DNA from 3 places in the Ruminiclostridium papyrosolvens DSM 2782 genome. Region 3 is predicted to be linked to each of the others. Evidence: riboswitches for the same ligand, from Rfam matches in the RefSeq annotation. Region 3 holds a riboswitch; each other region holds the start of a gene.
The links. Region 3 has a riboswitch for cobalamin ahead of P0092_RS05440 (energy-coupling factor ABC transporter permease). Riboswitches for the same ligand answer to the same signal wherever they lie in the genome.
Positions count from the first base shown of each region.

Region 1: another riboswitch for cobalamin. It lies ahead of P0092_RS20685 (ABC transporter substrate-binding protein); the one in region 3 lies ahead of P0092_RS05440 (energy-coupling factor ABC transporter permease).
Region 2: another riboswitch for cobalamin. It lies ahead of P0092_RS06020 (DUF2292 domain-containing protein); the one in region 3 lies ahead of P0092_RS05440 (energy-coupling factor ABC transporter permease).

Region 1 is NZ_CP119677.1:4,721,127-4,725,444, reverse strand. It holds gene P0092_RS20700 (LTA synthase family protein) at 1-151, opposite strand, end outside; gene P0092_RS20695 (CapA family protein) at 246-1,517, opposite strand; gene P0092_RS20690 (phosphopentomutase) at 1,751-2,932, shown strand; cobalamin riboswitch at 3,022-3,211, shown strand; gene P0092_RS20685 (ABC transporter substrate-binding protein) at 3,344-4,318, shown strand, end outside.
Region 2 is NZ_CP119677.1:1,347,225-1,351,542, reverse strand. It holds gene P0092_RS06030 (DUF4430 domain-containing protein) at 1-752, opposite strand, end outside; gene P0092_RS06025 (homing endonuclease associated repeat-containing protein) at 838-1,161, opposite strand; gene P0092_RS06020 (DUF2292 domain-containing protein) at 1,357-1,527, opposite strand; cobalamin riboswitch at 1,558-1,754, opposite strand; gene P0092_RS06015 (homocysteine S-methyltransferase family protein) at 1,880-4,315, opposite strand; gene P0092_RS06010 (hypothetical protein) at 4,315-4,318, opposite strand, start outside.
Region 3 is NZ_CP119677.1:1,233,854-1,238,171, forward strand. It holds gene ilvD (dihydroxy-acid dehydratase) at 1-800, shown strand, start outside; gene P0092_RS05435 (dihydrodipicolinate synthase family protein) at 822-1,715, shown strand; cobalamin riboswitch at 1,845-2,060, shown strand; gene P0092_RS05440 (energy-coupling factor ABC transporter permease) at 2,228-2,974, shown strand; gene P0092_RS05445 (energy-coupling factor ABC transporter substrate-binding protein) at 2,990-3,283, shown strand; gene cbiQ (cobalt ECF transporter T component CbiQ) at 3,280-4,059, shown strand; gene P0092_RS05455 (ATP-binding cassette domain-containing protein) at 4,072-4,318, shown strand, end outside.

The DNA.
Region 1 (4,318 bases), 1.5 Mb from region 3:
TACCTCCGCCTGTCTTTGGCAGCATGAGGTAGTTGAAAAGAGTTGTCTTAAATGCATTTAAGATTATCAGAATTATTGAAGCAATTACTGCCTTCCGGTATGGTTTATTCTTTAACGCATTTAAAATTCTACCATAAAAATTAATAAACATTACGTTTTGAATTTACCTTTCTTAGTTATAACAACAAATACCTTAATATATTCTATAAGAATTCACTCAATTTGTAAATTTATATATAATAATATTACTTACCATTAAATTTTGCCATAATGCTCATAGTATTATTATATGACTGCTTTACAAAGGATTTATTTCTGCTGTTTACATAAGGAGCTTGTACATCAGGTGATGGAGCCGGAAGTATTTTGTAAATATTTTTATTCTTTGAAGAATACATATCAATCCATGTAGGCATATAAGACACATCTTTAATATTTATGCCGCCCTTTGTGTCTTTATCAAGTTTGAGGGTGACAATAACCCCATCTTCAGTATAGACTTTATTAAGTCGTTTTGCTTTGTCTGTACGTCTGTAGCCGGATATAAAATTTCCCATAGAATAAATAACAAACTTATTTTTACCGTTTACTTGTACTATTTCTGATTTTTGTACAACGTGAGGATGAGAGCCAAGTATTATGTCAGCTCCCCATGATAAAACTTTTTTTGACAAATTTGTCTGATATGTATTTGGCGTACGAATATATTCATCACCCCAGTGAAGGACAGTTATAACCGCATCAGCACCTTGTGCTTTTACTTCCTTTATATCCTTTTGAAGGTTGGCTTCGCTTAATATATTAAGATATTTGGATTTATCACTGCTGTTTAACCTTGCTTCATGGCCGTTATAGAACTGGGAATAGCTAAGAATAGCTACTTTAATGCCCTTTACGTCTTTAATAACATATTTGTCTTTACCATCAATGGAGCTTCCGATGTTTTCCATTTTATATTCTCTGATTTTTTGAATAGTTCTTGTAAGACCGTTGATACCCCAGTCCAGACAATGGTTGTTGGAGGTAGAGAGTATGTCAACTCCTGATTGGGACAAAGCAGGAAGTATACTGTCAGGTGAGTTAAAAAGAGGAAAACTTTTGTACTTGATACCTGAACCGGCTGTAACCGTCTCAAAATTAGCTATTGTAAGGTCAGATGAACTCAAATACGGCTTTACATATTCAAAAAAGCCGGAGAAGTCATATGTCTTATTTTGGGAGTTATAGCCACTATTAAGGTTTCCCTGATGCAGCATGATATCACCTACGGCTGATATTGTTATTGACTGAGGTATCGAAGGAGTGCTTGGAGATTTGCTGGTATCAGCAGTATCGTCAGTGCTCTCTGATAAACCCGATAAACTTCTTTGTGCAGTGGGCTTTGGTGCTGCAGAATTTAAATGTCCTATATTGAAACCGCCTAATGCAAGTATTATTATTGTGCTGACTAAAAGCAGTAAGCACATAATACACAATACGTAAAAAGTGCGTTTGAAGATAATCATCTTTTTTTTCATTATGCAAATCATTCCTTTATTTTTCGGTTGGTGTTTTTTGACCAGAAATATACTATGTGTAAGGACTATAATAAACTATACCATAATCTTAATATAAATTGTATAAATTTTGAATAATATGGAAATAATATTAATTTAATAATTTTGTGATATGTTTGAAAAAGCAAATATTTGGTATTAATATAATAGTAATAGGTATGTGTAAAAATTAAAAATAACCGGGAGAGTAGATTATGACAAATATAGATAGAGTAATAATGATTGTTCTTGACAGTGTAGGAATAGGTGAACTTCCGGATGCCGGCGAATACGGTGATAAAGGAAGTAATACATTGGGAAATATCGTAAAGGTATGTAATGGAATAAATCTTCCCAACTTAAGCCGCCTTGGAATTGGAAAAATAGATGGAATAGACTATATTTCCGCACCCGAAAATGTTATGGGGAGCTATGGCAGATTGGAGGAGGTTTCTAAAGGGAAGGACACTATAACAGGACATTGGGAAATTGCAGGCCTCCAGCTTGAATATCCTTTTCCCACATATCCTGACGGTTTTCCAAAAGAAGTTCTTGAGGAGTTTGAAAAGCTTACCGGAAGAGGTGTTCTCGCAAACTGTGCCGCTTCGGGAACTGAAATAATCAAGGAGTACGGCGAGGAACACATGAAGACGGGGAAACTTATAGTTTACACCTCCGCAGACAGTGTATTTCAGATAGCTGCCCATGAAGAAATTGTTCCTCTGGAAGAATTGTATCGTATTTGCGGTATGGCAAGGGAAATGTTGCAAGGAGAACATATGGTGGGGCGTGTTATTGCCAGACCGTTTATAGGGGAACCGGGGAACTTTACAAGAACACCCAACAGAAGAGATTTTTCTGCGGAGCCCACGTCCGACACGCTTCTGGATGTTCTGAATAAAAAGGGTCTGGATGTTGTCGCTGTGGGAAAAATAGAAGACATATTTTCGAAAAAAGGAGTTACTGTTGCTGAACATACAAAAAACAACATGAATGGTGTTGACGTTACATTAAAATTTATGAAGCAAGAGAACAATGGCCTGATTTTTACAAATCTAGTAGATTTTGATATGTTGTTTGGACATAGAAATAATCCGGAAGGCTACAAACAGGCGTTAGAGGAATTCGACAACAGACTGCCTGAAATTTTGTCTGCCATGAAAGATAGCGATATACTGATAATTACAGCGGATCATGGCTGTGACCCAACTACTCCCAGTACTGACCATTCAAGAGAACATATACCTGTAATTATTTATGGTAAGGGTATAAGAGAGAATGTAAATCTTGGGACACGAGAAACCTTTGCTGATATAGCCTGCACTATTGCAGAAGTATTTAATGCAGAGAATGCTTTTCCGGGACAAAGCTTTTTAAGGGAGATTATCAAAGATTAATAAACTTTGATAAATATTGTATTTAATTGACAGATTCGCCAAAATAAGAAATTTGGACGATAATGTGTCTGATTTGGATTTGCTATTAAACTTGTTTTATATTAATATATGCAATATAACTTAATAAGAACTACAGATAAGGGAAACAGGTTTGAACCCTGTACGGTCCCGCCGCTGTGTTGGAGGAGTTCTCCATATAATCCACTGGTACATTAACCGGGAAGGAATGGAGAGTGTTGATGCCTTAGTCAGAATACCTGTCTGTAAGTGTACACTGTTAACTCTACGAGTGATAGGGGGTGTGTTTAATAAAAAATTCCAAGATGGAATTATGCCCTTTAAACACAAAACGTTTGAAGGGCTTTTATGTTTAAAGGGGTAAAAAAATAAATATTTAGGAGATATTGTAAAATGAAAAGGAATTTGAAAATTTTATCTTTTATACTTGCAATGATTTTTATTACCGGAATCTTCGGAGCTTGCAGCAGTGATACAAACCAGCAGGCTTCTGATACTACTAAGGCAATAGATACATCCGTAGAAAGTACTGCAACAGATAAATATCCTCTCACATTGGAGGATTCAAAAGGCACAAAGGTAACTATTAAGGCTAAGCCTGAGAAAATAGTAAGCTTGCCACTTGGAACCTGTGAAATGCTTATGTCACTGGTAGACAAAAGCAGAATTGCGGCTATGACTTATTATGCAGACGATGCCAAAGTTTCCAATATTGCTGATGAAGCTAAAGGAGTCGGTAAAAGGATTGAATCAAATGCGGAAAAAATAATTGCGTTGCAGCCTGACCTTGTTTTTTTGGATAAAATGGCAGATGCAAATGTCATTAAACAGCTAAGAGATGCGAATTTAACGGTGTTTATGCTAAATACTCCCTCAAATATCAAGCAGGTGGAAGATAACCTTGAACTCATAGGAAAAATTGTAGGAGAGGCAGCCAAGGCCAAGGATATAATTGCTTGGATGGAGCAGAAGCTAAAGGCTGTAAATGACAGGCTTGAACTAATGACTGATGACCAGAAGCAAACAGTACTTGATTACAGTGAAATGGGTACCACCAGCGGCAAGGGAACAAATTTTGATGATATTGTCACAAGAGCCGGTCTTATGAACCCTGTGTCAAAGGAGGGTCTTGAAGGATGGCCTGAATTATCCAAGGAAATGATAATAAAGTATAACCCACAGATTATTATTCTGCCGTCATGGTACTATGACGCAAAGGTTAGCTTTTATACTTTGAATGAGAAGATAAAAGGCGATAAGGCACTGGCAGATATAAAAGCAGTAAAGAATAATAAAGTTATTTCAGTACCGTATAATCATATTTCATCAACATCACAATACGCTGTACTGGCAGTAGAGGATATTTCA
Region 2 (4,318 bases), 110 kb from region 3:
GCTCCCGTAGTAAAAAACTTGTTATCTACATATAAATAGCATGGGGTATTCTCAGTTACCTGAGGCACATTTATTGATACATTACCATTTGTGCCTGTAGTACCGCTTGCCATAAGCGCACCATCTGAGGCTCTTACAAGCTTAACAGTTGCCCCTGAAAGGTCGTTAAAGCCTGTAAGTATCCAATTATATATATCCGTAAATTTCTGAGCCTTTACATTTACATTAAAAGAACTCCCCTCATTATATGAGGATTGTATACTTGTGTAGTTGCTCATACAGGTATAGAAAGACTCCGCCGGAATTGCATAATACCAGGTCATTTTATCACCATTCTGCATTGTATAAGCTCCACAGCTATAGGAAGGAAGTTCATCGGTTGTAGGAGAAGCCCCCCTCCATACCCTGAACATCCAGCCCGAATAATAGGATGAATTAGGTGTAAAATATGCTTCTGTCTGACCTCCGATACTGGATACATATGTACTCGCACCGCTTCCTAATGCAATATGGCTTATAGCTTTATCGCCGCAAGCCTTATTCAGCGCATCGTATGCTGTAAAGCCAGTTGAATCGTTAAGTGTTACCTGATATTCATTTAAAATTGAGCCGCCGTTTCCACCTGCACTGTAGCCCTGAATTCTAACTGTTACAGTTATTGGATCTGCTGCAAATGCTATTCCTGTAAGCATTGTGCAAATAATAGCCGCCATCATAACCAGACATAATATTTTTTTGAAATTTTTTCTCACTGTTCTACCTCCATTAGTTTTCTTAACCGGCCAATGGTTCATCGCAATCAACATTACACCACGTAGGTACGTTTGTTATCCAGAGTTACTCTGGTTCTATTTCTTCAAGCAGTTTTTTTCGAACAGGCTTGATTCCTGCATCCTCCAGAATTCTCGGCCATTTTCCCAGACGGGACTTGATATACCCGAAAGCCGGAACCTCTGACTTTTTTGGCACCCTGCCAAGCTCGTCAGCAATGTCACGAAGGTACTGATAAAGCTGCTCATCACTTTTCTTCTTATAAAGCTTAATATATTCTCTGCATAAGTCTTTTTGCCGTCCGGCTAGTTCTAAATCCCTGCTTTCTGACTTTAAAGACTCTTGAGATTGGATTTTCTGACTGCAATTTTCTGCCTTCAGATATATCACTCCCTTTTACAAAAAATCTTCCACGGAGCAATAAAAAAAACACTACCTCTTTTTTTGTGAGGTAATGCTTCCGTTTTTCGATCAGCACCGTGCAGTTGTCGACATTTCTGCATTCGCTATCCCATTTTCAAATTAATAAATATGGTATAAAGCGCAAAATAACATATGAATTTTAAGATAATAATCCGTCAACTTCTAAAGCTTAATTGACTTTGTGAGTTCTTCAATCCGTACAGGCTGATTACCCTGTACAATAATTTTAACTTCACCATAGTCAATCCCCCGAAGAATCCTTACAAGCTTTTTTTCCTTTTCAGACAGCTTACCATTCGGATTATCCTTTTTCAGGCTCATGGAATCAACCAATTAAGTACACCCCCTATCGTTCGTAGAGTCTATGGTACAAAATAACAGGCAGGTCTTCTGGCTCAAGCATCATTATTCCTTTCACCTTCCCGTTTCCAGTGGTACTTTGAAAGAAACTCCTCTTTTACAGCGGCGGGACCGCGTGGGATTTTAAACCCAACTTCCCTTTTCACCGGTTCATGTTCAGTATTTTCAACACAACCGACACCTGTTTTTCATATTTAGTTTTTACATATTTAGTTTCTCACATATAGTTTCTAATATCAACTATATAATATTACGTGCAATTTGTCATGTAAATTTTATCTTTTTTGATATTTTTTACTAATAGATGTAGTATAGGTTCATATAATTAATTACATTCTGCAGCTTGTTTAATTGAAAGTTTTTTTGCAAGCTTTACTGCCTCATAGGCATCTTTCGAATATCCGTCTGCTCCAATGGTTTTTGCATAATCGTCATCTACTACTGCTCCGCCAATCATAAACTTACAGCCTACATTTTTCTCTTTTGCAAGTTTAATCACTTCCTCCATTTCTACCATTGTGGTAGTCATTAAGGCAGAAAGACCTACTATATGAGCCTTTAATTTCTTCGCTTCGTCTATAATTCTCTCTGCACTTACGTCCTTTCCAAGGTCATGTACTTTGAAACCATAGTTTCGAAGCATTAATCCGACTATGTTTTTCCCTATATCATGAATATCTCCTTTTACTGTAGCTATAACAACAACAATATCTTCTTTCTCTTCTTTTTCACCTTTTTGTTTTAGCAGAGGCTCTAAAAATGTAAAGCCGGACTTCATTGTTTCAGCACTTTGAATAAGCTGAGGGAGAAAATATTTCTTTTCATCAAATAGCTTTCCTACCTGATTAATTGCAGGAATCAAATATATATCAACAATATCCTGAGGTGGTGTTTTTTCTGCTATTGCCTTTTCTATAAGCTTATCAATACCTTCATTGTCACCATTTAAAACTGCGTCAAAAATTTTGTCACAGGTTTTTTTCTCAGCTTCCTTTTTTTCATTTCCATCCTTAACAGGCTTATCCATGCTGCTAAAATATGAAATGTAATTTCTGCTGTTTACGTCATTTGTCATAATAACATCACAGGCCATTTTAATGCACATAAGCAAATCACTGGAGGGATTTGCAATTGCCATTGTAAGTCCCTTAGCAATAGCCATTGACAAAAATGCGGCGTTCACCCAACCTCTTTCAGGCAAACCGAAAGATACATTGGAAAGTCCCACAATGGTTCCACATCCGAATTCCTCTCTGCACCATTGTATAAGCTTCAAGGTTTCCAGTGCTGCCTCCTGATTTGAGGAAACAGTCATAACAAGTCCGTCTACCACAATATCACTTTTTTTATAGCCATAATCAGAAGCCTGATTGAACACCTCTTGAACTATAACCTGTCTCTGTATAGCCTTTTCGGGAACTCCCTCATCATTTAACGGAAGGAGTATGAACATTGCCCCATATTTTGCGGCTACCGGCAATAATTTATCAAGTTTTACTTTTTCCTGAGATATTGAATTTATAAGAGCACGTCCGGGATAGATTCGTAATGCAGCCTCAAGCACCTCAGGAGATGAAGAATCCAGACACAACGGAGCATCACAAACACTCCCCAGCAGTCTTACTGTATTTAGCATTACTTCCTTCTCATCTATGCCGGGCATACCTACATTTACATCCAGAATATCAGCACCTTTTTCCATCTGTTCAAGTGCAAATCTTCTTATTTCGTTAGTTGAGCCTTCCTTTAGCTCTGCCTGCAGTTTTTTCTTACCAGTTGGGTTAATCCTCTCTCCAACAATTGCAACAGGTTTATTAATACCAAAAAACACCGTTTTGGCGGATGATGTTATTGCACTATATTCACTATACTCAAAATGTCGTGGTTTTAAATCTCCGCAGTTCCGGTAAAGCTCCTTTATATACTCCGGCGAAGTTCCGCAGCAACCCCCAATGATATTTACACCTGCTTGTATAAAGTTTTCTGCAAAAGAGCCAAACTCTTCAGGGCCCATGTCAAAAACAGTTACATTATTCACAAGCTTTGGCAGGCCTGCATTTGGTTTAGCCATAAGAGGTACTCTGGCGTATGGTTTCATTCTGGTTATTATTTCCACCATATGTTCAGGCCCTGTAGAGCAATTACAGCCCACTGCATCAGCACCAAGACTTTGAAGAGTTATTAGGGCAGTAACCGGGTCAGTCCCCGTAAGTGTCCTCATACTTTCGTCAAAACTCATGCTTACACACACAGGTAAGTCACAGCTCTCTTTGACAGCTAATAGGGCAGCTCTGGCTTCCTGTATATCCAACATTGTCTCTATAACAAATAAGTCAACTCCCCCTGCCAGCAGCCCCTGTACCTGTTCCTTATATATGTCCACACATGCTTCAAAAGACATATCACCAAGAGGCTTAATAAATCTTCCCGTGGAAGCTAAATCACCTGCAACCAGACATTTTCCTGCTGCTGTTTCTTTGGAAAGCTGTGCAAGCCTCTGATTAATTTCAAAGGTTCTTTCGCCCAGCCCGAACTCCTCAAGTTTTACCCTGTTTCCACCAAAGGTACAAGTATAAATTATGTTTGAGCCTGCATCTATATAAGCCTTCTGAATTTCCTTTATTGCATTAGGGTTTTCTATCACCCACTGTTCAGGACAAACACCTGTGGGCATTCCTCTTTTTTGGAGTTCAGTCCCGGTGGCACCATCAAGTATTTGTATTTTTTGTGAAACAAGTTTTTTAAATTGCACTTTATCCATTAT
Region 3 (4,318 bases):
ACCTTACAGAAGCCTTCTGGTTTGCGGGGGGAATACCAATGGTACAATTAATGCTCAAAGAATATCTGCATCTGGATGTAATGACTGTAACAGGAAAGACTTTGGGAGAAAACCTTGAAGATTTGGAAAGGGATAACTTTTTTGACAGAAATATCGGTTATCTTTCCAATTACGGTTTGAAGAGAGACGATGTTATTACACCTTTGAATGAAGTCAAGGAAAAGGGTTCTATCGCTGTCTTAAAAGGAAATATTGCACCGGATGGCTCAATAGTAAAGTATTCAGCTTGTACGGAAAGTATGCGTAAACACAAAGGTATTGCCAGAGTATACAATAGCGAGGAAGATGCCTACAGTGCAGTGGTGAATAATGAAATCAACCCCGGAGAAATTATAGTAATCCGCTATGAGGGCCCAAGAGGCAGCGGAATGCCTGAAATGTTGATGACGACAGAAGCTATCGTGTGCGACAAGCGGTTGAACGGCACGGTTTCTCTTGTGACAGACGGAAGGTTTTCAGGAGCCACACGGGGAGCGGCAATAGGACACGTTTCGCCGGAGGCTGCTGCAGGAGGGCCTTTGGGACTTGTTGAAACCGGAGACATTATAGAGTATGACATTGAAAACAGGAGTCTTAACGTTGTAGGTATACAGCAAAAGGAAATGCCTTTGGAGGAGATTCAGAGAATTTTTGACCAACGAGAAAAAAATAAGGAAGAAGTTCTTCCACCTGTAAGAAAAGGTTTACTGAAAAGATATACCGAATCCGCCCTTTCTGCTATGGAAGGTGCAGGCTACTAATAAAAAAAAGGAGATACAAAGATGAATTGTGAATACATTACCCCGGCAGTTACTATATTTGATGAAAATAAAAAAATTGATACCCAGTCACTCCATAATCTGTATGACCATCTGATAAAGGGTGGAGTTGACGGTATTTTGATTCTGGGAAGCATAGGAGAGTTTTTTGCAATTCCGGTGGAAAGCAAAAAGGAACTCATTCGATTTGCTGTTAAGGAAATCAACGGTAGGACAAAACTGCTGGTTGGAACTGCAAGCATGGATATAAACGAGACAATAGAGCTTTCCAAATATGCTTGCGAACAGGGTGCAGACGGTATAGTGGTGATTTCACCGTATTATTTCGGATTGAGCCAGGAAAGTGTTGAGGAGTATTACGACAAAGTAGCCGATGAATGCCCGGGTGACTTGTATCTGTATAGTTTTCCGGATCGTACAGGTTATGATATCTCTCCTGAGGTGACTTTAAATCTTTTGAGAAAACACAAAAATATTGTGGGATACAAGGATACTATACCGGGGATGGATCATACAAGGGAATTGATAAAATTAATCAAGCCGGAATTCCCGAATTTTAGAATCTACTCAGGATTTGATGACAACTTTGCTCATAATGTAATGTCAGGAGGGGACGGATGTATTGGCGGATTGTCAAATCTTGTTCCTGAAATTTGCAGTTCATGGGTAAAGGCTTTCAAAGAAAAAGATATAAGAACAATTTCAGATATTCAAAGGAAGATAGATTGTCTTATGGATATTTATCAAGTAGGAAAGCCTTTTGTTCCTTATATTAAAAAAGCACTGATGATTAAGGGTATCTCCGTAAAGGATTACTGTTCCTTCCCTTTGCCAATGGCAAATGAACAGGATATTTCAAAACTCAAAGCCATTATGGAAAAGTCAGGTTTAATCTAAGTTGCAAGCCTGTAAAAATAACACTTTTGCTCACACCGTGGGTATTTTGCTCTATTTATATGGTGAAGCAAATTTCGCAAAAGTTTAATTGACGTGATGGTTATAAATGGTATATAATTCAATTAAAATTTAATAATTAACGATATTGGTTTGCTCAAAATTATGAGTAACTAAGAGGGAATCAGGTGAAAATCCTGAACAGTCCTGCTGCCGTATGATGGAGCGGTTCTCTAAAAAAGCAAGAATTATTTTTGCTTATACATGCCACTGGGTGATTAGTCCGGGAAGGCGAGAACTTTGCTATGATATCTGAGTCGGAAGACCTGCCAGTATTTCTGCAGATGCCAAATATGCAGAGTACTATGACTTCACAGTGTATGAAGTGTGTAGTTTGTCAAAAGAGAAAACAGTATAAGACTATACGTTCTTTTTTACAAATAAAACCTTTATTACCAAAATAAATAAAGGTTTTATTTTTTTGGCAAATATTATTAAGTCGGAGGTTTATTATAATGAAACGTGTAAGAGTAAAGAACTACCTTGTTTGTCTTTTAATTGCGGTGTGCGCTATTTTTATTTTTCCTGCAAATGCATCTGCAATGCACATCATGGAAGGATATCTGGCACCGGGCTGGTGTATCAGCTGGGGAGTGCTTTGTATGCCATTTCTCCTGATTGGATTCTTCTCAATAAAAAAGAAAATCGAAATATCTTCAAAAAACCTGACTCTGTTAGCAATGTGCGGCGCTTTTGCTTTTGTGCTTTCAGCACTCAAGATGCCGTCAGTTACCGGAAGCTGTTCGCACCCAACAGGAGTGGGACTGGGCGCGGTTTTGTTCGGGCCAACTGCCATGTCCGTAATAGGAGCTATAATCCTGTTGTTTCAGGCTATTTTACTGGCACATGGAGGAATTACAACCTTAGGAGCAAATGTGTTTTCCATGGCTATAGTAGGGCCTTTGGTTTCTTTCGGAGTGTTCAAGCTATCTAAACGATTGGGTGCAAAAGCAGGACTTGCAGTATTTCTTGCAGCATTTTTCGGAGATTTGATGACATATGTGATAACTTCTGTGGAGCTTGCCATGGCATATCCTGACGCTACTGGAGGATTTATGGTCTCCCTCGGGAAGTTTATAAGTATTTTTGCTTTTACTCAAGTTCCGCTTGCTGTTTGTGAAGGACTTCTTACGGTAGTTATTTATAATGTTCTCGCAAAATACAGTGCAAAAGAGCTTAAGGCACTATCAGCAATTTATTAAAAAGGAGAGAATGTCATGAAATTATGGAAAAAGAATTTAATTTTGATAGCAGTAGTAGTAGTAATTCTTGCTGCACCGCCTATTTTTATAAAGAATGCTGAATTTGCGGGCGCAGACGGTCTTGCAGAAGAACAGATAACTAAAATAGCTCCTGACTACAAGCCATGGTTTGAATCACTATTTGAGCCTAAGAGCGGAGAAATAGAGTCACTGCTTTTTGCCTTGCAAGCTGCAATTGGCGCAGGAGTGGTAGGTTTTATACTTGGAAGAATGACTTCTGTTAAAGGAAAATCCGGAGCAGAAACATGATACTGATAGATAAATATGCATATGATTCAAAACTTGCCCATATCAGCCCCAAAGCAAAATTGATTTACACAATGTTCCCCTTATTATTATGTATTTCACTAAACTCATTTGTTGTAAGTGCAGCAACCATACTCGCTATGGCAGTTACTACGGTAGGGGTGGGAAAAATAAAGCTTTCGGCATATTTTAAGATGCTTTTTATCCCCTTTGGCTTCTTAATGGTTGGTACAATAACAATACTGATAAATCGGTTTGATTTAAATCATGTTTATTTGCTGGGTGTTAGAATCGGAAAATATGTTTACGGCATTGACCGGGTAACTCTTACAAATAGCTTGAAACTGGTACTCAACGCCCTTGGGGGAGTAAGCTGCATGTATTGCCTGTCCTTGAGCACCCCCATGACTGACCTGTTTCAGGTGCTTAGACAAACAAAGCTTCCGGCCGTTATTGTTACGCTTATGGAGTTGATATACAGATATATATTTGTGCTGCTGGATGAAATAGGGAGAATGAACGTAGCAAAAAATTCAAGACTGGGGAACTGTAATTTCAGAACTTCTTTGAAATCCACAAGTGAAATCATAAGTATGCTGTTCATACGTGCCTACAACCGCTCCGACAGGGTTTATGCGGCGCTTGAATCCAGAGGCTACAACGGACAATTTGTTACACTGGACGATGAATATATGAACGGCAAAAAGATGTATATGCTTTCAATCCTGTTATGCCTGTTGCTTTTAAGTGCAGGTCTTGCAGAAAGGCTTTTATTGTAGGAGGTAGCTCTATTGTACATAATTGAAACGAAGAATCTGAGTTATTCATATGACGGAGAACATCAAGCTCTGGAAAATGTCAGTATATCAATCAAAAAGGGTAAAACAACAGCAGTTTTGGGCGGAAACGGTGCGGGAAAGTCAACCTTGTTTTTGAACCTTAACGGTGTTTTGACACCTGACAACGGAAAAGTTTTTTTTGACGGCAGTGAGGTGGAATATAATAAAAAAGGTATAATTGAAATGAGAAAAAGGGTGG